Linked DNA regions of Herpetosiphon gulosus. The protein of the gene in region 2 binds, or shares a complex with, the protein of the main gene of each other region. Links are inferred from orthologs where the notes say so. Each region holds a gene or a part of one and is shown on either strand. Other genes may lie near its edges.

Region 1 (16,489 bases), on a different replicon or contig from region 2:
GCAACCTTGGCAACTGCAGGGAGTTTACGGATTCGCGCAACGGCGGTTGGCCGAGATAGCACTTTTGGCAATGTGATCAAATTGGTTGAAGAGGCTGAATCGCAAAAAGCCGAAATTCAACGGATTGGTGATGCCTTTTCAGGTTATTATCTGCCAGTTGTGGCCGCACTTGCCGTGTTGACCTTTGTGCTTCAGCGTGATCCCTTGGCAACGGCGGCGGTGCTGTTGGTAGCGTGTTCATGCTCATTTGCGCTGGCTACGCCAATCGCCATGCTGGCAACAATTGGCGCGGCAGCCAAACAGGGCATTTTGATCAAAGGTGGCAAATATCTTGAAGCCCTTGCCAAAACCAGTGTGGTGCTAATTGATAAAACTGGCACCTTGACCCATGGCCAGCCTGTGGTAACTCAAGTTGTCGTGCATGCTGCTGCGAATGAGGCCGAGGTGTTGGGTTGGGCCGCAGCAGCCGAGCAAGATTCAGAACATGCCTTGGCTAAGGCGATAGTGCAGGCTGCTCGGGATCAATCAATCGACCTTGGTCAAGTAAGCCAATTCAAGGCGATGGCTGGATCAGGCGTGCAAGCAGTGATCGAGGGTCAAACTGTGGTTGTTGGGCATCAACGGCTGCTGGGCGAGCATCCTTTGCAAGCTCAGGCCAATGCTTTAGAACAGCAAGGTCAAACCGTGATTTGGGTTTTGCGCGAACAGAAAGTGTTGGGATTAATTGCCTGTGCTGATCGCTTGCGAGTTGATGTTGCTCCGGCGATTGCTCAATTGCGCCGTTTGGGCATCGACACGATTGAAATCTTGACTGGTGATAATCAAGCGATAGCGGCCAATATTGCCGAGCAGTTGGGTATTGGCTATCAAGCTGAATTATTGCCCGCCGATAAATTAGCAATTGTGCGGCACTACCAAGCTCAAGGCCAGCATGTTGTGATGATTGGCGATGGCGTGAATGATGCTCCAGCCTTAGCTCAAGCTCATGTTGGGATTGCTATGGGTGTGGCTGGCACGGCGGTTGCGCTTGATGCTGCGCATATCGCCTTATTGCGCGACGATTGGAGCTTAGTTCCGCAGGCCTTGGCTTTGGCTTTAGGTACAATGCGGATCGTCAAAGGCAATCTTGGCTTTACGGTTGCTTATAACATGATTGGCCTAAGTTTGGCTGCGTTGGGTATCTTACCGCCAGTTTTAGCAGCAGCAGCTCAATCACTGCCCGATTTAGGTATTATGGTCAATTCTGCTCGATTATTGCGTTACAAACCTGAACCATCATCACTTACTCAATAAACTAATTTGGAGCAGATTAGGTTTGATCTGCTTCTTCACACTGCTCGTGGCACCCCTGCTGATTGCTAATTCGACAATCTTCTAGGCGCAAACATTGGCATTGCAAGCCATGATTGAGCACTACCTGCATCTGCTGTAAATCATGAATTTGTTGGGCAACTTGGGTTAATTTTGTTGTGGCCATGCTACGCCAACGGGCTGATGGCGGTGTATCCTCGCTAAAACCATGAATTAATGTTTGAACCTCAGCGATCGAAAAACCAGCTTTACGCGCCAAATTGATCAAAGTGATCCATTGCAACACCTTGGGATCGTAACGGCGGCGGGTGTTATGGCGTTGTGGCTTAGGAATTAAGCCCATCTGCTCGTAATAGCGGATTGCTGATGGTTGGAGGCCTGTTTGTTGGGCAACTTCGCCGATTGATAATCCTTGCATTGGCTAAAACTCCTGCTTGACTTAAAGTGCACTTCACATGATAGCCTACAACCATCAGGGTTTAAAGGAGTTTTCGATGAAACTTTTACAGGATTGTTTTGGCTTGTTGCGGAGCAAAATCGGCTTGTTGCTGATTGCAGCCCTGATGGCAGGCGTGCTCTTTTTCGAGCGGAGTGCTTTAGGTGTGTGGTTGGCAGGTGCAGCGCCAATCGTGATGATCGTGGCCTGTCTGATTCCATGTGCAATTCCGTTGTTGTTCTTGCGACGCAAGCAGCCGGCCAACCAGTGTGCTTGTGGCGATCCCAATTGTGGTGGTGTGACCAGCAAATAAGTAAAAAGCCGTCGTCCTTGAATCTGGCAAGGGCGACGGCTGATCAATTTAGTCTTACCAACCCAAACTAGGAATTTGCTCGGCGGCCAAGCGCCCAAGTTGAACTTTGAATTCGGCAGGATTATTGGGATGCCATTCAAAGCGTGCTCGCTCAAACCATTGAGTCAATACCTGATCACCATCAGGATTGGTTTCCAGATGTGGAGCAGTGAGCGGCAAGCCAAACAAGGCTAATGATTCAGCGTAACTAATGCCAGGCTCACCCAAATCTAAGCCATGGCTTTGCCAATAGCTTAAAAATGCTCCACAAACCTTGCGATCGGTGGTAGCAAAATGTTGGCATTGGCCAGGCAACTGCTGAGCTCCAGCCGGCGTATCGCCCTCGTTTTGCCAATTGCGCTTGAGGGTAGTCAAACGCTCGGCTCCTAAGCGACCTAACGAAACCTCATAGGGCGTGCCCGCTAGCTCAGGGTGATGTTCGTAGCGCTGACGTTCGAGCAATTGCACCGTGTAGGTTTTGCCAGTATCAGCATTGATTTGGCTAAATTCTTCGCTTTGGGGATAACCAAACACCGCCAAGCCACCATTTTTTTGCCAATATTGCTCAAACAATCCACCAAGCGAGTGCTGGCTTTCAGGGTAATAGCGGCGATTTGCTAGCAATGGATCGTTAGCTTGGCGTGGCGCAGTTGGTACGATCTCAGCGATGGTCCGCACATGAATCACAGGTTTGGCTCCGCGATGATCACTCCACGCGACAACCGAATTATTTATATCAATCGTTGGACGATTGTTATCGCTATAGCCAAAATGATCAATGTTAAACATGCTTTTCTGGCGAATATCAACCCCGACTAAACTAATATTGGAATTACTATTTTCACCATAATTGACGGCTACCAAGAAATTTTGGCTTCCAGTAAAACCAGAGATAGTATCAAAACGACAATTATTTTCATGGATCAAGGTTTCAGTATTTGCTAATGTTCGGGCATATAAATGTTGGTTTTTGCAATAATAAAAGCTTTTATTCAGCAATAGATTTTGTTTAATTTCTACATTACAAGCAGATTCGACTAGTTTTTGCGGTGCTTGTGAGCCATCAAACGCAAGATAATGGATCTCTGAGCAGATACTATATTTGCCAGCGGTCTGTGTGCCATACGCCCAACTGATGATTTCGCCATCAGATTGCAGCGAATCAGTGGCGTAAATTGTAGCTACCTCGCTGCCAACCAAGACTGGAGCCTGATTGCCAGCCAGATGCCATTTCCAGATTTGGTTGGTGAGTTGCGGTGGTGAACCTTCAAGTTCTAGCCAAATTAGCCAATCGCCAGCAACCGTCCAACGCATATGTTTTTGCTGATGTGGCACTTGCAAGATTGTATTGGTTTGTGTCGCAAGATCATAATGATAGACATGTTGATTATCGCGCCAGATTACCCGCCCATTCTCAATAAAAAAATCGTAGGTTTGACTTTGAATACTGCCAAGGCTAATACTCGTTCCGGTTGTAAGATTGGTTACCAATAATTCGCTTGTGTAATTGACGAAATCGGTGCGCCATGTGCGCCACGCCAGCCAATTGCCATCAAGTTTAAGCTGCGTAATCGTATGCTCGCTCTCAATCTCACGGCTGAGCGTTTGGCTTTGGGTCGCAGCTACAGGGTTACTAAAAAATCCAAGGCTTAAAATCAAACCTAAGCGCCATAACCATTGCATCGTGATTCCTTTCTACATCAACACTACTGAAGATGAGTGTAGCCGAAAGGAAGCTGATTTTGGATGCTGACTGGCTGAAACAGGACTTGTGAGTATCTGAGAAAGAGCTGATGCGGATTGGGTATTGCGAGGGAAATTGGGGCTAAAATAAAAAAATGGTGCCGATGACTGGAATTGAACCAGTGACCTAACGATTATGAGTCGTTCGCTCTAACCCCTGAGCTACATCGGCACAGAATGAGCGGCTTGTTAGCAAGCCGCTCAAATCTTTAGTTGTGGTTGCGGGGAGAGGATTCGAACCTCTGACCTTCGGGTTATGCTTACCAGCTACAGTTTTCACTGCCTAACATTGTTAGTTTGTGGTCTGGACTTTATCTTCATCCTCAGCATTATCTGTTAGGATGCCTGCCGTCAAGTCTCTCGCCCTTCCTTAGAAACTAAGGCTTGGGTCGGGATTGCCATTTGAAAGGGTTCCCCGAGTTTGACAGGTTATCATACAAAAGTTTCCTTTTGTACAGCCCTTGCTTGGAAACTCTTGAGTTTCACAGTTGAGCCCGACGAGCTACCACTGCTCCACCCCGCGTTGACCTATGTATATTAGCACACTCTCAGTTACTTGTCAAATTGAGGCTTGCTCAAGCTATAGATGCTCTGTTCAAGGGCAATTTGCGGGGTTTGAGCGGTTTGGAAGAGTTCGCGATCGACCCCAAGATCACCGAATTGCATGGCGATTTCAGCCGAAGCGCTGGTGACCGTCACTTCACAACCAAGCAAGCGAATCGCTTGCATCATCACGATCACCTTTTCGGCGGCCTCATTAGATAGTTCGCGAACTCCGGCTAAATCTAAAATCAACAGGCGGGTGCGTTGGCGATGAATGTTGGCTAGCAAGCGTTTTTGAATTTGCTCAACTCGTTTGGGATCGAGTGCCCCGACCAAGGGAGCCAACAGCACATTGGCAGCAATGGTCACGGCGGGAGTTTCGAGGGTTTCGACCAAGGCCAATAAGCGTTGTTGCTCCTGATTTTGTTTGAGCAAGGCATCGGCTTGGTTGCGCATGAGCGTTGATTGGGCTTTGATGCGGCGTTGTTCGCCATCGGATTTACTGATTGTATCTTGGAGGGTAAGCAGATTGGTTTCGCTAATCGTGCGAATCAGCAGAATCGCGGCAATCAACAAAGCATAGGCCACTAAGTTATCGACGGCGGCATACGAACCAGTAAAATTGGCGCGAACTAAGATGCCACCATAACCAACCACAGCACTAATGATCACGGCGGTTGAAGAACCCATGATCAACGCCATGACTGGGGGAATCAGCGTAACCAAATTAACAGGCTGGGTTTTATCGACAAAGCCAGCACAAATCAGCGTCACAAACCCGACGATTAACCAACGACTCCACTCGATGCCGCGCCAATAGGCCACGCTGATACCACACAGAATCAGCAAAATAACCCCCATCAGCAGCGGATTTTGCCAACCGTTACGAATGATGATCACCGCATCGATTGCAGCGGTCATGATATTTAAGAGCACTAAAAGCGCGAGTGTTGCTTGGCGCTGGGTGATTCGTAGCATGAGGGTTGGCTCCGAATTGCTTCAGGATTACATTTGTGCTGTTTATTATACGCACAAAAAAGTTAAAAGAAAATGGGCCGATTGGTATAGCCAATCGACCCATCTGTTGCACTTTGTAGCAGGGTTTAGCTACGAGCTTTTTCGACCAATTCTTCTTGCAAGTTGCGTGGAATTGGCTCGTAGTGATGGAATTCCATCGAGTAGGTAGCGCGGCCTTGGGTTTGTGAGCGCAAATCGTTGACATAGCCAAACATGTTGGCCAATGGCACAAAGCCACGCACGACTTGGGCATTACCGCGAGCTTCCATACCTTCGATGCGACCACGGCGGCTGTTTACGTCGCCGATTACGCTACCCATGTAATCTTCGGGCACAATCACTTCAATTTTCATGATTGGTTCCAAGATTTGGGGGCCGCCCTTGCGAACGCCGTCCTTCAAGGCCATTGAAGCAGCGATCTTGAAGGCCATTTCCGACGAGTCAACGTCGTGGTATGAGCCGTCAAACAAGGTTGCTTTCACGTCAACCACAGGGTAACCAGCGATAACGCCAGTTTCCATGGCTTCGCGGATACCAGCTTCGACTGCTGGGACGTATTCGCGAGGCACAACCCCACCAACGATCCCATTGACGAAGATATAGCCTTCGCCTTCGCCTGATGGCTCGAACTTGACTTTGACGTGGCCGTATTGACCTTTACCGCCCGATTGGCGCACGAATTTGCTATCGATATCGACGCTGCGGGTGATACTTTCGCGGTAGGCCACTTGCGGCTTACCAACATTGGCTTCAACCTTGAATTCGCGCATCATCCGATCGACGATAACTTCCAAGTGCAATTCGCCCATCCCACGGATGATCGTTTGGCCAGTTTCGACATCGGTGTTCAAACGGAAGGTTGGGTCTTCTTCGGCCAAGCGTGAGAGCGCAATCGACATCTTGTCTTGGTCAGCCTTGGTTTTTGGCTCGATCGCCACCGAAATCACTGGTTCTGGGAACTTGATGCTTTCCAAAACCACCGGATCATCTGGTGAACAGATGGTATCGCCAGTGAAGGTGTCTTTTGGACCCACCACAGCCGCGATATCGCCTGCATAGACTTCCTTGATTTCTTCGCGGTGGTTGGCGTGCATTTGCAGCAAGCGACCAACCCGTTCGCGCTTGTTCTTGGTGGTGTTCAAAACGTATGAGCCAGTTTCGAGCTTGCCTGAGTAAACCCGGAAGTAGGCCAACTTACCCACGAATGGGTCAGCCATAATTTTGAAGACCAAACCAGTGAATGGTGCATTTTCATCGGCTGGGCGCTCGATGAACTCAGCATCTTCGGCTTCTGAATCAACGCCTGGGCGCACAGCCTTGGTCACTGGAATTTCCAATGGTGAAGGCAAGAGCAAGACCACAGCGTCGAGCATGCGTTGCACGCCCTTGTTTTTCAAGGCTGAACCACACAAGACTGGCACCAATTTGTTGCCAATCGTGGCGGCACGCAGAGCGCGGCGCAATTCAGGCACTTGCAATTCTTCGCCTTCGAGATAAAGCATCATCAACTCATCATCGGTTTCGGCGATGGCTTCGAGCATATATTCGCGGGCTGCTTTAGCTTTTTCAGCCAATTCAGCAGGAATTTCGCGCTCTTCTTGGACTTTACCAACATCGTCCATGTAGAAGATGGCCTTGTTTTCCATCAAGTCGATGATCCCTTGGAAGCGATCTTCGGCCCCGATTGGCAATTGGATCGGCACAGGCTTTGCGCCAAGGCGATCAACAATCATCTGAACGGTGCGATCGAAGTTCGCGCCCATGCGGTCCATCTTGTTGACGAAACAAATCCGCGGCACGTTATATTTATCAGCTTGTCGCCACACCGTTTCTGATTGTGGCTCCACACCGGCCACTGCATCGAACACCACTACGCCACCGTCGAGCACGCGCAATGAGCGTTCTACTTCAGCCGTAAAGTCCACGTGGCCAGGGGTATCAATAATATTGATTTGATAGCGTTGCTCAGCATATTCCCAGTGAGCGGTGGTAGCAGCAGCGGTAATCGTGATCCCACGTTCGCGTTCTTGTTCCATCCAGTCCATGGTGGCAGCGCCTTCGTGGACTTCACCGATCTTATAGTTACGACCAGTATAGAACAAAATCCGTTCGGTGGTGGTAGTTTTCCCTGCGTCAATGTGGGCAATAATCCCAATATTGCGTACTCTGTCGAGTGGTGTCGAGCGAGGCATTCCTTACTCCGTTACATGGTTAGTATTAGCTGGTGACAGCCTGCACGGCGGTGACGTTGTATTGTACCATAAGTATGCAGGCAAAAAGCGGCTAAACTCGCGTCTAGCCGCTCTGGTCACCGACCCAATTGTTTCACGACGCTGGTCGTGAGGGGTGGCCATAAACTTTAGAAGCGAGCGTAATGTGAGAAGGCGCGGTTGGCTTCAGCCATACGGTGAACTTCTTCACGACGCTTGACGGTTGCACCAGTGTTGTTGAAAGCATCGACCAATTCGAGCGCCAAGCGTTCGTGCATTGGTTTGCCGCTGCGACCGCGAGCGGCGGTCAACAACCAACGAATGGCCAAGGCAATCCGGCGGTCGCTTTTAACTTCAACAGGCACTTGATAGGTTGAACCACCGACGCGCTTTGGGCGAACTTCGATGGTAGGGCTGGAGTTGCGCAGCACTTGTTCAAACAGCTCAACCGCTTCGCGGTTCAAGCGTTGTGAGGCAACATCTAAAGCGCGGTATACGATGTTTTCTGCGACACTTTTTTTACCGTGCATCATGACCTTATTGATCAACATTTGCACGTGTACGCTGTTGTGAATTGGATCACCAGGCACAATCCGCTTGGTAATTTTTCGTCGTCGTGGCATGTTACCCTACCTTATTTTTTCTTCTTGCCCGTTGCAACTTGGGCGTTCTTCTTGGTGCCGTACTTCGAGCGACCTTGCTTGCGGTTGTTGACACCTTGTGAGTCCAAGGTACCGCGCACAATGTGGTAGCGCACGCCTGGCAAGTCTTTTACCCGACCACCGCGAATCAAGACCACTGAGTGTTCTTGCAAGTTGTGACCTTCGCCTGGAATATAGGCGGTCACTTCCATTTGATTCGACAAGCGCACCCGAGCCACTTTACGCAAGGCCGAGTTTGGCTTCTTGGGGGTCATGGTCTTAACTTGGGTACAAACACCACGCTTTTGGGGTGCACCGTTACCGCGGGTAAGCTTGCCCTTCAGCGAGTTGTAGATGAAACGCAGCGCAGGTGCCTTGGTCTTTTTGACCACAGGTTTACGGGGCTTGCGGATCAACTGGTTGATCGTTGGCATTCAATTCCTCCAAAGATTTTGGAAATACCGGGTTCTGGACGGTTCTCACGTCTACTATACCGTGAGCGTGTTCTAGCCTAACGGGCTATGGCATTGCCGCCCCCAATGCCGCGAACAGTCATAATCTATTGGTTAGCCATCAGTCAGTTGGCTGATGTTCACCAGCGAAAAATTGCAGCAAAAAAAGCATGCCCACCACGGGGCATCGACCGCTCAGTATAGCACCAGCCTAGGCTACTGTCAAACTGTTTTGATCCACGAAGGACACGAAGTTACACGAAGCGGGCTATAGGCTATGGATCGAAAGATCCGAAACAATCCCCGATAGTCATACAATCCTCTGCGTTAGAGGTTGCCTTTTGCCTTTTGCCTTCTGATTTGATTGGCTACTCGTGGATTTCTTCGCCATCGTTGCTCGGCAAGCGGCGGGCGACCTCAACTTCAAGGTTGCGCAAACGATACAGAATTTCTTCGTTGATCCGGCGATTGTTGCCGCTGAGGTCGGCCAAAATGCCAATGAAGAAGGTCAAAATCCCGACAATCATAAACACCCCGCCAATAAACACCGATTGCAAATAGCGGGTATAGGTCTGATTGGGATCGAGCAGGTAGTAGATCATAAAGCGTAGCAGCAGGCCGCCGCCAATTAGCAAAAATGGCAGCGCAAAGTAGGTGAAGGTTTTGAGTGGTTCATATTGAGCGTAGGTGCGAATAATTGTCGCGCCTTGGCGTTTGACGAAGTTGAAATTGCCGCGATGCAAGCGAGAGGGTCGGGTTGGCTTGGTGGTGATCGCCACATGATCAACATTCAAACGGCGCTTGCCAGCCTGAATTAAATTTTCAATCGTGTAGGAAAATTCGCTGGTGACATACAAACGTAAGCCAGCTTCTTTGGAGTAGGCGCGAAAACCGCTGGGCGCGTCGGGCACATCAGTATCGGAGGCAACCCGCACAACCCAACTGCCAACTCGCTGCAAGAGCTTCTTTTGAGTTGAAAAATGCTCAACATTTTGGGTTTGGCGGTCGCCAATCACAATATCGGCCTTACCCTCTAAAATCGGCTTGATCAGCTCGGGAATCGCTGAGCCTGGGTATTGATGATCGCCATCGGTGTTAACAATGATATCAGCACCGAGCTTTAACGCTGCATCCATGCCCGATTGAAAGGCGGCTGGCAAGCCTTTGCGCCCACGATGGCGCACAATATAGTTAACTCCTAGCTCACGCGCGACCTCAACCGTGCGATCGGTTGAGCCATCGTCGATTACTAGGGTTTCAAAATGCACATTGGGTAAATCCAAGGGAATATCATTCAACACATCGGGCAGGGTTGCTTCTTCATTCAAACAGGGAATCTGAATAATCACCCGCCATGGATGGCTACGAGTTGGCTCGCTTGGTTGAATATAGGTTTCACTCATTGGCAGCGTGGCCATGTGCTTGGCCTTCCTTTTTGGTAGTTGTTCAGCAAATCGGCAAATTTGGATCAATTGGCCCAATAGTAGCACGAATTTTAATCGTTGGTGCGATTGTCCCAAACTGATTGCAATACAACCCAACTTGCAGGCCTACTGGCGATCCGCTGCTCGAGGTAACCTAACATCTCGCTGGCAACCCGTTCGGCTGCTTGGTCTGGCGTTTCATGGGCTAAAACATGAAAATGTTGGATTGGCTCGGCCCGAAAGAATGAACGATGATCATCAAACCAGCCACAAGTACCCACTACTACTGGCCAACCACGTAAGGCCAAGCGAGCTGGGCCAATTGGTACATCAGCTAGCTCACCAAAAAAGGGTAACTTAATTGATTGAGCCGCCAAATCGCGATCGCCTGCTAGCACCACCAACTTTTTGGCACGTAAAGCCTTGAGCACTTCACGCCCAGCATTTGGCCCTAACACAATCAATTCGCCACCATGGGCGGCGCGTAATTCCTTGACGAATTCCAAATGTTCAGGTGGCTCGATCGCCTCAACTACCAGTACAACTGGCAAGCCATGGGCTGCTAAAACTGAAAGGCCGGTGCTAAACGAGCCAGTATGCGCGACGATCACCAGACCGCCAGTTTCCGCCAACTGCCGTAAGTGTTCTAATCCTGAATGCTCGAAACGCTGACGTAATTGCTCAGAACTCCAAGCTGGAAGCCGAACCAGATCAGCATAATGGCGCAAGGAGTTTGCTAACACGCGTGATTGCAAATGCCAACGAGCTAGGCCTTGAGTTTTTGGGGCGACGCGATTGAGGTTCGAACGGGTGTTATGGCGCAAGCGTGGGATAGCCAGCAAGCCGACCCCTAAAAGATCGCAGGCTGCATCGACCAGCCAATTGGGGAGGCGCGGCAGCCAACGCATCGCCAAACGAAAGAGTGGTAGTGTGTTCATAATTAGTGAGAACATAGAGCATAGCATAGTAGGGTCTAGCGGTCAGGGTCTAGGGGTCAGGTACAGAGCTACCAAAGATTTTGTTCATCTGTGTCAATCTGTGGCTAAAAACGTACTGATCTCTAACCCCTGACCCCTAAATCCTCAATTTGTTCTATGTTCTATGCTCTTTGTTCTACAAACTCCTATTCGCCAGCGATAAAGCTTTCGGTGCGGCGATGGGCTTCGTCATCGGTGTATTGTTCGGGTGGAGTTTTCATAAAGTATGATGAAGGTGCGTACAATGCGCCACCAACACCACGATCAAGCGCTAATTTGGCACAGCGAATTGCATCGATCACCACGCCAGCCGAGTTGGGCGAATCCCACACTTCGAGCTTAACTTCGGCGTTCAATGGCACATTGCCAAAGGTTGTACCTTCCATACGGATGTAACACCACTTGCGGTCGGTCAACCAAGGCACATAATCGCTTGGGCCAACGTGCACGCTATCGGCGGGCAAGGCATAGGGCAATTGGCTGGTAACAGCGTTGGTCTTAGAGATCTTTTTCGATTCCAAGCGTTCGCGTTCAAGCATGTTGTAGAAATCGGTGTTACCGCCGAAATTCAATTGATAGGTACGATCCAAGCGCACGCCACGTTGTTCGAACAAATTGGTTAGCACGCGGTGCACGATGGTTGCCCCAACTTGCGATTTAATATCGTCGCCGATAATTGGCAAGTTCTTTTCTTCGAAGCGTTTGCGCCAGTATTCTTGGCTAGCAATAAAGACTGGTACACAGTTGATAAAAGCACAACCAGCTTCGAGAATTTGCTCAACATACCATTTGGTCGCCATTTCTGAGCCAACTGGCAGGTAGCTAATCACGACATCGGTTTTGGTGTCACGCAGAATTTTCACAATATCAGCGGTTGAGCCAGGTGCTTTTTCGATCACTTGTGAAAGATATTTGCCCAAACCATCGTGAGTCATGCCGCGATAGACAGGCACATTCAAATGTGGAACTTCGGAAAATTTATAAGTGTTGTTGGGTTCAGCAAAAATCGCCTCAGATAAATCCTTGCCTACCTTGGTAATATTAATATCGAAGCCAGCGGTAAATTCGATATCGCGAACGTGATAACCGCCAAGGTTGACGTGCATCAAGCCTGGTACGTGATCGTCCTCGTTGGCATTTTTGTAAAACTCAATCCCTTGGACGAGCGACGAGGCACAGTTGCCCACGCCGATAATGGCTACGCGAATTTTCTTACTCAAAACGACTCAACTCCTTAAAAGGCTGAACGAAAGCTCTATCCAAGGAAAAATTGTACTCCAGTTAAAATCCATTGGCAAGGAAACATAGCAAATTGCACACCTTGATCAAGCTGTGCGCATCTAAAGGCTTGTTTTGGCGTTTTGTTGCTTAACTTAGCACCAAATTGGCCAAAATTTGGTAGTTAAACAAGCGTTGTAATCGATGCCAATCGCCATCAATGCCATCGCGGCGTTGACAGACAACAAAGAACGACTGACTATCCAAGGGATGGGCTTCGATTGTCAGCGAGCTACGGCGAATTGCCGGAAATTGTGGTGGTTGCAGCGCATCGCCATCAAGCACGCCATAGCTTTGAGGGGTGATAAACCCATGCCATAGGTGGTCTACATGTTGACAAAAAATCCATACTGCTTGTTGCTCTAAAAGGGTTCGTTCGTGGGCATTGAACATTCAATGCTCCTTCCTGTGATTGCCATAGCAAAGCTACGCAGATCGGTAATGAGTGGATGTTGGGAATGAGTGGCAATGATGTGGTATGAATATGCTACAATTCGCGTACACCGAACACTCAATTTGATTGCCATTGGCTGTCATGATGCTCACGACAACCATCAAAGCTTGCTAGGCAATGATTCGGTAGAACTGCTGGAATATTGAACTTTGGGGTTAGATTGTGTTGCGATGGGCTACGATGAAATCATTAATTGCGCATAAATTAAATCGTTGGTTTATGCTAGCAGCACTTGTAATTATCGTCAATGGCCTCCTCTCGTGGCAATATCTCCAAACGATTCAAGCCAATAATGCCAGTGTCATCGAATCAGAAACCATGACCAATCGTTTGGATCGGCTATTATCGTTGTTGAAAGACGCTGAAACTGGCCAACGTGGGTTTATTATCACTGGCAGCGAGCAATATTTAGCTCCCTACCAAACCGCCCAAACCGAACTCCCCAGCCTCCTTGCTGAAATTGAGGCCTATAGCAGCGAACGCCCGCTGTTTATCGAACGCCTGCCTGAGCTAAAAACCTTGATCGCTGAGCAACAACAAGAGCTGATCACGACGATCGATTTGCGGCGGAACCAAGGCTTTGAATCCGCCCAAGCGATTGTGTTGGAAAATCAAGGCAAACAGCACATGGATCGTATTCGTCAAATTATTGAGCAGTTGCTTGATCGCGAAAATCGGCGGGCGCTCGAACGGGCGGCTCAAACCAAACTCAATGTGCAGCGAGCGGGCCTTGCCTTGGCTTTTGCCACCTTGGTTGCGACGGGCTTCGTGATTGGCACGATGGCCTTAACCGAGCGCGATGTGCGCCACCGTGAACAGGCAGCTAACGAGTTGCGCAACCAGCGTGAATGGTTTGCGGTTACCCTCGCTAGTATCGGCGATGCTGTGCTGACAACTGATATCGATGGCAAAATTAGCTTTATGAACCATATTGCCACCACGATTACGGGCTGGCCTGAGCAACAGGCGCTTGGTCAATCAATTCATACAGTGGCAGCAATTTTTGATCCAATAACCAAGCAAGAGCTATCCCATCCGGTCAATATCGCTCTAGCACAGCATCAAATCGTCACGTTGAGCAATTCAGTAGTGATGCGCCAAGGCAATGGCTATGTGGCAATCGAAGATAGTGCCGCGCCAATTTACGACCGTGAACAACAGGTGATTGGGGCGGTGATGGTCTTTCGCGATGTAAGCGAGCGCTATCGCGATGAGTTTGGTCAACGCTTGCTGCGAACATTACATAATCAACTGGCAACAACGATTGATTTAGCTCAAGTGCTTGAAACGAGCACTGCTGTGCCAACTCCCAGCTTTAGCGCTGCCTGCGGCTTGTATTTACTGCTTAATGCCGATGAAGAGCCACTGAGCAGCTATAGCAGTACCCATGAACCATTGCTCAACTGGCAACAACACCCAGCTTTTGCCGCCGCGCTGGCCAACGGTCAAGCCCAACTTATTGATCAAGCCCTGCCTGAACCGTATCAATCGGCAATTGTCATCCCGTTTCTCGATCAACATCAACTGAGCGGGGCCATGGTCTTTTTGCACGATCAGCATGCCTTTGACCAGCTTGATGTTGAATTGGCCGAGGAGCTAAGTCAGCGGATGGTCTTGGCGATTGAGCAGGCCTATCTTTATCGGCAAGCGCAACATGCTGTGCGTTTGCGTGATGTCTTTTTATCGATTGCCTCCCACGAGTTGAAAAACCCATTAACCACCTTGCTTGGTCAATCGCAATTAAGTTTACGTCGCCTAGAGCGGCTGAATTTGGCCGATGAACGCCTCCAGCGTTCGCTCCAAGCGATTGAAGCTCAAGCCAGCCGTATGAATAAAATGGTTACCGCCTTGCTTGATGTTTCACGCATCGAAACAGGCCAGCTCGATATTCAGCGTGATCAAATCGATTTGGCCCAGCTTTTGCAACATTTAGTCAACGATTTGGCCATCACGATCGATCATCACCAGATTAGTTACCACTGCACGAGCAGCCAGCCCATCCACGTGGCGGGTGACCCGATTCGCTTAGAGCAAGTATTTGTTAATCTGATCAACAACGCCATGAAATATAGCCCCGAACAAACCGAAGTGCTGGTGAGTGCTGATCGTAATGCCCAACAAGCGATCGTCCAGATTCGCGATCATGGCATTGGCATTCCCCCAGAATCGATCCCCAACCTCTTTACCCGTTTTTATCGTGCTAGCAACGCCGCCCGTAGCCATGTGGCGGGGCTGGGCATTGGCCTATTTGTGGTCAAAGAAATTGTCGATCTGCATGGTGGCAGCATCGAAGTCAGTAGCCAAGTTGGCCAAGGCAGTCTTTTTACGGTGTATTTACCGCTGTACGCTGCAAATCCTCAATAAAACCCACATATATTAACGAATATAAACAATATGTCATAGGGGACAATCACCAATTGTCCCTCTACAATGTCTGCATTGCATGGTACATTTAGTTCCACAAACCGGATACATTATTGAGGAACTAACATGAATAAGCAACAATATGCCAATATATTTAGCCCAACCAGCCAACAATCATGGATGCCAATCGATGATCAAGCCCATTGGACAATCAAAAACCCCTTGAATCTGCTGATTGTCCTACCAATTGTTATGCTTTTGCTCTCGATTGTCATGGCCTAGATGACAATAACGGCGTAGGACTGGTACAATAGGGTTCTACGCCGTTGTGTTTAATCGACAATTCTGCTAGAGAAAGGCCAATCATGGAATTTCAGCTTGATCGTCAGCACGCCAAACCACTCTATATTCAATTATCCGAACAACTGCAAGATCGAATTCGGAGTGGCTCGTTGCCGGCTGGCACCAAACTGCCGCCAGTGCGCGATTTAGCTGAATCACTTGGCCTAACCCGTTTGACGGTACACAATGCCTATAGTGAACTGCAAGCAAGTGGTTGGGTTGAGGCCTATGTTGGTCGTGGCACCTTCGTCGCCGAGCGGATCAAGCCGATTATTCCGGAGTATGAGATTCGCCAACGGGTGGTCGAAGAATTGCAAACTCCATGGTTTAGCCAAGGCATGTTGGCCGATATGCTGCGCTTGGCGCAACAGCCAAACTTAATCTCCTTTGCCCAAGCTGCCCCAGCCGAAGAAACCTTTCCTGTGCGCGAAATTGGCCGAGCGATTCAGCAAGCCCTGCGCGACCCCAGTGCCCTAGGCTATGGCCCAACCCAAGGCGAATTATGCTTGCGCGAAGCAATTGCTACATGGCTGCTTGACCGTAATGTTGTTACCTCGCCCGACCATGTGTTGGTGACAACTGGTGCTCAGCAAGGCGTAGCCTTGGCATTAAAGGCCTTTGTGCGCCAAGGTGATGTAGTGTTGGTCGAGGAGCCAACCTACTTGGGCTTTATCGAACAAGCCACGGCCTTGGGTGTGCGCTTAATCGGCATTCCATTGGATGATCAAGGCTTGCGACTGGATATTTTGCAACGGGTATTATGCGAATACAAACCACGTTTGCTTTATACCGTGCCAACCTTTCACAATCCAACCGGCGTTTGCCTTTCGGCTGAACGCCAAGAAGCCTTATTGCAATTAGCCCAAGAACACAACCTAATTATTTTAGAAGATGATGTGTATGGGCCGCTCAGCTACGATGCTCAAGCACCACACCCAATCAAAG
Region 2 (7,987 bases):
GCAGGGCTTCAACCTGCTCAACAAAGCGCGGCAAGGTATCGAACATATCTGAGGCTGGCACCAACGCCCGAATCAAGGGCTTGGCCACTTTCATGGTGCTGGTTTCCCATTGCATCACCCGCGAAGCATACCAAGTGAAGGTTTCGGGCATGGTTAGCAAGCGCACGGTTTCGCCAGTTGGCGCGGCATCAACAATCACCGCATCGTAGTTGCCTTCTTTAGCTTGCTTGCGAATATGCAACAAACTGACAACTTCTTCCATGCCTGGAATTACTGCTAGTTCTTCGGCTGCAACTTCGTTAACGCCTTTGCGCTTGAGCAAATTGGAGACAAAGCCTTGCAACTCGCCCCAGTGTTGGCGCACTTCCTCCAACACATTGATTTCTTGGGCCCAAAGGTTTTCGCTCAGTTGGGTTGGGCTAGGGCCAACTTGGCAATCAAGCGCATCGGCCAAGGAGTGGGCCACATCGGTGCTAACCACCAAGGTTCGATAGCCCATACGTGCTGCTCGCACGGCGGTTGCCGCAGCGGTTGTGGTTTTGCCAACGCCACCCTTGCCAAGATATAAAATCAAACGCATTGTATCTTCCTTTCGCTGCATTGCGAGAATACATGAATCGCTCGCTGCACTGCTGCTTTGGACGTTATGGTCAACTGGGTAGTTGCAGCCTAACCGTATTATCGCATATCGTTGTTACGTAAACAGGGGTATTTGGGTTTTGGCAAGCGCTGCTGCGCCGATTGCCGCATAGCGCAAAGCCTTGCCCAGCGTAATCCAAGCCAAACTTGGCAGCCATGGTTTGCCTAAGGCTCCAGCCACCCCAACCAACACATCGCCAATTACAGGCAACCAGGCTAAAATTAAGGCTGGCGTACCCCAACGCCCCAGCCAACGCTCAGCCCGTTGCATGCGCTCAGCCATGGTGTTATTGCGCTGATCGATTGCATTGCGTGCTCGTTGCCCAAGCCAAAAGGTCGTAGCAGAGCCAAGCACATTGCCCAACGTCGCAATTAACAATGGCAACCACAACGATTCAGCGTGGACTACCATTGCCGCTAAGGCCAACTCTGAACCAAGTGGCAAGACTGTGGCCGCCAAAAAACTCACGCTGAATAAACTTAGGTAAAGCCAAATCATCGTATTCTTCCTTGTCGCCAATGTTGCCAGAGCAAGCCGATTTCGGCATTGCGCCCTAAGACCAAGCTTACCACAAAGCCAATTAAGCCCAAGGTCGAGGCACTGGTTAAACTCAGCAATAAACTGCTGGGGCTGGATGGTTGCCAACTCTGGATTACCCACCACGCCAAACCACCCGCCACACTGCTTGCTCCCAGTACCTGCCCCATAAAACGCCAATCGAGCTTAATTGGTTGCTGAACGGTTTTTTGGGCCAGCCATGCCAAGGCCAAGGTTTCGGCCCATAACGAAACGGTGGTTGCCCAACCAAGCCCAGCTAAGCCCCAACGTCGCCACCACAAGGCCAAGCCGATTTGCAATAACGCTCCGAGCACTCGCATCACACTGGGCCAACGGGTATCGCCCATGGCATAACTAAATCGAATCAACAAGGTACTTAATGCCAAAGCGGGCAAGCCTGGCAAGGCCGCCCATAAGGCAGTGCTGGTCAACTGCACCGATTGTTGATCAAACGCGCCACGTTGCAGCAACAAGGCGACAATCTGTTGGCACAGCACCATTCCTAATACCATCAGTGGCAAGGTTAGCAGTAACGACCAACGCCAACAACGGGCTAGCCATTGTTGCAAGGCCTGATAATTGCGTTGTAACACCAAGCTTGTCAGCACTGGAAACAAGACGCGACCTAGTACCTGCGGCAACAAAATAATTGGCACTTCAACAATTCGGCGGGCATAGGTTTGGGCTGCTACCGCGCCAGCGCCCACGGTTGAGGCAATTGCATTCTCAATCACGCTAATTAAATGCACCGATACTAGCGATGTTAATAACAATGGATAGGCATGCTGCAAAACTGTGGTTAATCGTGCTCCGCGCCAGCGCCAACTTGGCAACCACGGCACATCGGCTTGTAACAACGGCATTAAGCGCAAAACCGCCCCGACCACCAAGCCCCAAGCCAAACCATACACGCTGCCAGTTGCAATTAAGGCAATCACGGGAGCCAATTTCAACATCAAATCGGCCAAAGCTGGGCGGGTAAATTGCTCGAATGCTTGATACCACGCACCTAACACCGCAGTAAAACACATCACCGGAAAGGCCAATAAGCCAATTCGAATAATCGTGGCAGTCATCAACAGCGTTGGTTGATCGAAGCCTGGGCCAAATAAGTGGGCCAATTGCGCGGCATACAGCCAGCCCAAGCCTGTGAGTGGCACTGCCGCCAAGCTTACCAAGCCCAAGCTCGCGCGAAGTGTACGTGGGCTATTGGTTTGATCGTGCAAAATCATGGGAACGAGGGTTGGTCCGGCAATATCGCCCAATAAGAATCCCATCAATAAAACCACCGCTGCTCCGGCCAAATAGGCATCAGCAGTCGTGCTTGTGCCAAAAAAATGAGCTAAAGCTACTTTTTCGGCAAACCCTAGCACTTTATAAGCGGCGGTTGCGGCAATCAAAATCAGCGATGTGCGAAATAGGGTTTTTGGCTGCATAGATACTCATTTAATTAAATTGCTCGTATAATTGACATTATGCAACAGCAAACTGAACAATTAAGCGATGGGCAGCGGTTAAATGCGGCGCAAATTTGGGCATTTTTAGCCAAAGCCTCGGTTGGCCGCTTGGCAACCCACGATCACGCTCGTAATCAGAGCAATCTTATACCACTGTTTTTTGTCTGCGAAGCGCCACATATTTATTTTGCCACCCAACCAGGCCACAAGCTGAATTTGTTGCGGCGCTATCCCCAAGGTGTGGGCTTGCAAGCCGATGCCTTTGAGCCAGAATCCTCAACCAGTGTCTTTGTTTGGGGGCGTTATCGCGATGTGCCGCTGGGCACGGAGTATGCCCATGCCACGCGGTTGCTGGCCTTCAAATATGGCACTGGCTTTTGGCAACAAATTCTTGATCAAGCCACTAAGGCCTTGAAGGCGGGGCCACGTGCGTTAATCACGACAATTAGCCAGGCCACCACTGGTTGCATTCAAATCGAGCGGATCGGCGGGCGACGCTGGGAGCATGGCTTATGATGCGTATTTTAGCGCCAGCCGAAGCCTTGACCTTGCTCGATCAACTATCGGTAATACGCATTGCAGGTTTTGATCAAGCACGATCTGCCAGTTATGCCGTGCCCTTGGCTTTTGTGCGGCGTGATCAAAGCCTGCTGATTGCTATTCGCGCTACGGGCCGCTTGGCCCAGCTATTGCAACAGCAACCTCAAGGCTGGTGCATCGAAGCCGATCAGATTAACCCTGATTGGACGTTTCGCTCAGTTGTTGCTCAAGCCACAGCTCAGCTTTTGGCCGATCCACAGATTACGCTGGTGATGCTGGCTGAGCGCTATGGCCGCAATTGGCCGCAATGGCGACCGAATGCCCCAATTCAAGCCTTTTCATTGGAACTAGCGGCGATCCAAGGCCGCCACAAATCCTAAGGAGCGCCGATGATCACCGTTACCCGCGAACGCCAACTCCGCCGTCCAATCAGCGAACTCTGGCAACTCTTAGCCAATCCGCATAATTTGCCCCGAATTTTGCCGCGCATCGCCCGTGTCGAAGTTAGCGAGCTAGCCAACGATCGCCAGCCGGTAACTGCCTATTTCGATTTTGGCATCCCGCTTGGTACGCAGGCCGCCCAAGGCACTTTTAGCCTGATCGAGCAGCAATCGATTCGCTTTGATGCCGAGCAACCCTTGCCGATTATGGCCCACTGGCAACTCCAAGCGCATGCCAATAACACCAAAGTACATGCCAGCCTCAGCTTCGATCTCAAACCAATTTTGGGGCCAGTCGCCAAAGTTGTACCAATGAGCCTCGTCAAAAGCGAAGTTTCGCGTGAACTTGAGCAAGCTCTTGCCCGTATCGAACGCCTGCGACTGAGCTAGAGGATGAATCATGCCACCAAAGCCGCTTGCGCCAAGTAAACGCTGGTTTGATCTGATCGTCGCTGGCTTGGGCTTGCTACTGCTTAGCCCATTGCTGCTGCTGATTTCCTTGGCGATCAAATTAACCTCGCGTGGCCCAATTTTCTACATTCGCCCCCGAGTTGGCCGCGATGGTCATGAATTTCCCTTCTATAAATTTCGCACGATGGTGGTGAATGCTGAAGGCCAAGGCTTGGGCATTGAGGTTGCCCACAACGATCAACGCATTACCCGAGTTGGCCAATGGCTACGGCGTTGGAGTTTCGATGAATTGCCGCAATTATTGAATGTTGTGCGGGGTGAGATGAGCTTAATCGGTCCGCGCCCAAGCTTGCCCGACCAAGTAGCGCGTTATACTCCCGACCAGCGCCAACGTTTGGCGGTACGCCCAGGAATTACTGGCTGGGCTCAGGTTAATGGCCGCAACGACATCGATTGGGCTGCTCGGATTCAGCTTGATTGTTGGTATATTGAGCATTGGAGTTGGCGGCTTGATGGCTTGATTTTGTGGCGGACAATTGGAGCAATTTTGCGGCCAGTTGGCATTTATGGGCGCGATGGGGTGGCCAAAGATTTGCGGAGTAAATAATGCGACCGGTGATTATTGTTGGCACTGGCGGCCATGCGCGTGAGGTGGCCGAAATTGTGCAAGCCCAACATCTGGCGGGCAAAGGCGGTCCGTTGCGTGGTATGCTCAGCGACGATGCTGCTCAGCATGGCACAAGCATTTTGGGTATTCGGGTTTTGGGGCCAATCGATTGGCTAAGCACCCGTTTGGCCCAAGTTCATGTGGTAATTGCGATTGGTGATAATGCCACTCGCCAACGCATCGCCCAACAATTTGGCGCAGATTTACGATCGACCAGTGCAATCTCACCACAGGCGCTGGTTTCGCCGCATGCCACGATTGGTGCAGGCGCAATGATTTTTCCAAATGCAGTGGTTGGGCCGCTTGCCACCATTGGCGAACATAGCATCGTGAATGTTGGGGCGAGCGTTAGCCACGATAGCATAGTGGCGGCATTTTGCAATCTCAACCCTGGCTCGCGAGTTGCTGGCACATGCAAAATTGGCGAAGGCGTTTCGCTCGGGATGGGTACACAGGTCATTCAAGGCCGCAGCATCGGGGCATGGACGGTGGTTGGGGCTGGTGCAGTGGTTATTCGCGATTTGCCCGGCCAAGCCAAGGCAGTTGGTGTTCCCACGCGTTTGTTGGTTTGATCCACGAAGGGCACGAAGAGCTGAAACCGCGAAGAACACGAAGATCGCGAAGGAGCTGTGGCTATAGACGCTAGGCTATCGGAACGACTGTAGGTATTTCCAACGCATCGCCGATAGTTGAGAGCCTTCAGCCAATAGCCACGCTTCGCTCTGTGCCTCTGCGTTAAATTTAGGCTTCATCCCTCATCCTTCATCCTTAAATTAAAAACCCCCTCGCCCAATTGCTTGGCCAAGGGGGCTTGATGCGGTTTTTTTAATTAGGCCGCAGCGTTGCCAGTTGCCAATTCGACCAAGCGATCTTGCAATTTCTTGTCGAGCAATGAGCCAGCAACTTGAGGCCGCAATTCTTTTTCGAGGCGGCGGCGAGCTGGGCCACGTTGTGCATCAGGGAAGTCGTTCAAGATGCGTTCGATTTCAGCATTGATTTCGCTTTCGTCAACGCTCAAGCCTTCGGCTTCAACGATTTTGCGCACAACCAACGATGATTTCAAGCTTTCTTCGCCACGGGGCAACAATTCTTGAACTGCTTCGTCGTGGGTTTTGCCAACGATTTGCAGATATTGCTCCATGTTGATGCCATAGCGAGCCAACGATTCAACTTGCTCGTGGAGCAATTCGTGGGCGCGTTCGGCAATCAAGGCATCGGGCACATCGAAGCTGGTTGCGGCAACAACTTCTTCGAGGTATTGGTTCAGAACGTTACGGCGATGGTGATCGCCTGAATTCTTGACCAAACGCTCCATCAGATCAGCCTTGTAGGCATCCAAATCGCCTTCAAATTCTTCCAAGCCTGGGAGTTCTTCCCATGCTGGCAATTGGCGATTTTGAATTTCGCTGACGGTTACTTTGAAAACAACATCTTTATCGGCAACCCGCGCATCTGGATGATCGGCTGGCAGGTGAGCGCTGATTTCGCGGGTTTCACCAGCTTTGATGCCTTTCAAGCCTGCATACAGTTCAGGCACGATGCGGCGTTCTTCCATGATTAAGGTCGTTGGCTCGCCTTCATCGTCGTCATCATCATCATCGTCATCATCATCATCGTCATCATCGTCGTCATCGTCGTCATCGTCGTCATCGTCGTCATCGTCGTCATCATCGTCGTCATCTTCTTCGTCGTCATCATCGTCGTCATCTTCTTCGTCGTCATCATCATCTTCTTCGTCATCTTCTTCGTCGAGTTTGTGCAAAGGCACGCCATCGACTAAGGTTTGGACGGTAGCGGTGAGTTGATCGCCTTCAGCGGCTTCTGGTTCGCCTTCGGGAGCGCTCAAAACGACGTGTTTTTCACGAGCTTGATCCAACGCGACTTCTAAGGTTGCATCGGTAACTGGTTCTTCGGTGAGATCAACCGTGATCGCCTTGTAATCGGGCAAAATCACTTCAGGCTCAACTGGAACCAAAATGCGGAAGCGAAATGGCTCTGGCTCTAATTTTTCCAATGAGGCTTGAGCAACTGGCTTGATATTTTCTTGTTCGAGGGCAGCGCGGAAGGCCACGTTGATAATTTCGTCGGTCGCTTCTTCTAAAATTGCGGCCTTGCCATAGTAGTTTTCAACGATAAAGCGAGGAGCCTTACCTTTGCGGAAGCCTGGAATGGCAACCTTGCTAGCAATCCGTTGGGCGGCCTTGTTCAATTCTTTTTCTATCGTTGCTGCGTCTGGCTCGATCTCAAGCGCAACAATGCGCTTTGGTAATTGTTCAGTTGTGACTTTCACACGATCTCCAAAGTATATGTTATTTAAGCGATCTTTAACTATCGCCAACGAAGGCAGTCTAGCGTGACATTATACCAGAACATCGCTCAGGCGGGGCTAGCGAATCTGACGGTCATGCCCTCACCCCCTAGCCCCCTCTCCCGCCCAGCGAGGCGAGGGGGAAACCCTCGATCATGAAGCATGAACGCCCCTCGCCCACCGCAGTGGGAGAGGGGCGGGGGCTAGGGCTTACACTTAATTTAATAAACAGTTTGTTCGGCCAAGAAATGGCGATACATTGGCGAAACTGCCCGCAAGCGCTCGACGATGGGCGGCAATAATTCTAAGACGCGCTCGATTTGCTCGACGGTGTTCTCGCGGCCAAGGGTCATTCGCAGGCTGCCATGGGCGCGTTCGGCGCTCAAGCCCAAGGCCATCAGCACATGCGATGGGTCAAGCGAGCCACTAGTGCAGGCCGAACCACTCGAGGCATAAATGCCCTGTTGATCAAGCAACAGCAACATGCTTTCGCCCTCAATAAAATCAAACGACATGTTGACATTATTGGGCAAACGCTGCGTGCGATGACCATTTAAATAGACATGGGGAATCGCTGCTTCAATCCCACTAATCAGCCGATCGCGCAAGCTGGTCAATTGATTGCTGCTCTGCGGCAATTCATCGACGGCAAGTTGCAAGGCTTTAGCTAGCCCAACAATCCCAGGCACATTTTCGGTGCCGGCGCGTAAACGCCGTTCCTGCGAGCCACCATTAATCAACGGTAGCAAGGGCACGCCGCGCCGCATATATAACGCCCCCACACCTTTCGGCCCATAGAATTTATGCGCAGTCAGGCTCAACAAATCAACATTCAATTCTTTAACCTTAATTGGTTGCGCCCCGATCAACTGCACTGCATCGGTATGAAACAGCACATCGTGCTCGCGACAGACCGCGCCCAATTCGGTAATCGGCTGAATTGTGCCAATCTCGTTGTTGGCGGCC

What was found.
Region 1: the proteins of ABEB26_RS20860 (region 2) and rpsG are in contact, whole or in part, in a crystal structure (PDB 3GTY), measured with the Thermotoga maritima proteins. The link is inferred for Herpetosiphon gulosus from one-to-one orthologs. Residues at the interface, in WP_004081061.1 of Thermotoga maritima: Glu122, Val124, Val129, Leu130, Tyr133, Glu188, Gly259, Ile262, Tyr263, Glu266, Ser270, Glu273, Gln274, Glu277, Arg308, Gln311, Ile312, Ser315, Tyr316, Glu325, Arg329, Arg336, Leu363, Phe366, Trp367, Arg373, Leu377, Arg381, Leu384, Glu387; in WP_004081843.1 of Thermotoga maritima: Lys34, Lys52, Lys55, Glu59, Arg62, Gln63, Glu66, Asn67, Lys69, Val71, Arg95, Ala109, Lys110, Lys111, Gly112, Arg113, Pro114, Glu117, Glu121, Ile124, Ala125, Tyr127, Asn128, Asn129, Thr130, Gly131, Lys135, Asp139, Arg142, Met143.

The regions. Positions count from the first base shown.
Region 1 is NZ_BAABRU010000011.1:104,490-120,978, forward strand. The notes cover bases 6,499-9,211. They hold rpsG (30S ribosomal protein S7), read right to left. Parts: upstream 8,236-9,211; coding sequence 7,762-8,235; downstream 6,499-7,761. Other genes in these bases: fusA (elongation factor G), read right to left, coding at 6,499-7,594; rpsL (30S ribosomal protein S12), read right to left, coding at 8,247-8,687; ABEB26_RS15975 (glycosyltransferase family 2 protein), read right to left, coding at 9,074-9,211. Also shown: ABEB26_RS15930 (heavy metal translocating P-type ATPase), read left to right, coding at 1-1,293; ABEB26_RS15935 (helix-turn-helix domain-containing protein), read right to left, coding at 1,310-1,729; ABEB26_RS15940 (hypothetical protein), read left to right, coding at 1,806-2,060; ABEB26_RS15945 (hypothetical protein), read right to left, coding at 2,115-3,782; ABEB26_RS15955 (STAS domain-containing protein), read right to left, coding at 4,395-5,363; more of fusA, read right to left, coding at 5,489-6,498; more of ABEB26_RS15975, read right to left, coding at 9,212-10,123; ABEB26_RS15980 (lysophospholipid acyltransferase family protein), read right to left, coding at 10,201-11,067; ABEB26_RS15985 (inositol-3-phosphate synthase), read right to left, coding at 11,253-12,326; ABEB26_RS15990 (hypothetical protein), read right to left, coding at 12,475-12,777; ABEB26_RS15995 (hypothetical protein), read left to right, coding at 12,853-12,984; ABEB26_RS16000 (CHASE3 domain-containing protein), read left to right, coding at 13,019-15,202; ABEB26_RS16005 (hypothetical protein), read left to right, coding at 15,329-15,484; MocR-like pyridoxine biosynthesis transcription factor PdxR, read left to right, coding at 15,568-16,489.
Region 2 is NZ_BAABRU010000018.1:36,778-44,764, forward strand. Bases 4,774-7,620 are described here. They hold ABEB26_RS20860 (trigger factor), read right to left. Parts: upstream 7,004-7,620; coding sequence 5,543-7,003; downstream 4,774-5,542. Other genes in these bases: ABEB26_RS20855 (acetyltransferase), read left to right, coding at 4,774-5,285; nifS (cysteine desulfurase NifS), read right to left, coding at 7,243-7,620. Also shown: ABEB26_RS20820 (ArsA family ATPase), read right to left, coding at 1-580; ABEB26_RS20825 (YqaA family protein), read right to left, coding at 695-1,138; murein biosynthesis integral membrane protein MurJ, read right to left, coding at 1,135-2,634; ABEB26_RS20835 (pyridoxamine 5'-phosphate oxidase family protein), read left to right, coding at 2,674-3,171; ABEB26_RS20840 (pyridoxamine 5'-phosphate oxidase family protein), read left to right, coding at 3,168-3,575; ABEB26_RS20845 (SRPBCC family protein), read left to right, coding at 3,585-4,025; ABEB26_RS20850 (sugar transferase), read left to right, coding at 4,036-4,653; more of ABEB26_RS20855, read left to right, coding at 4,653-4,773; more of nifS, read right to left, coding at 7,621-7,987. UniProt on the Bacillus subtilis protein: Involved in protein export. Acts as a chaperone by maintaining the newly synthesized protein in an open conformation. Functions as a peptidyl-prolyl cis-trans isomerase.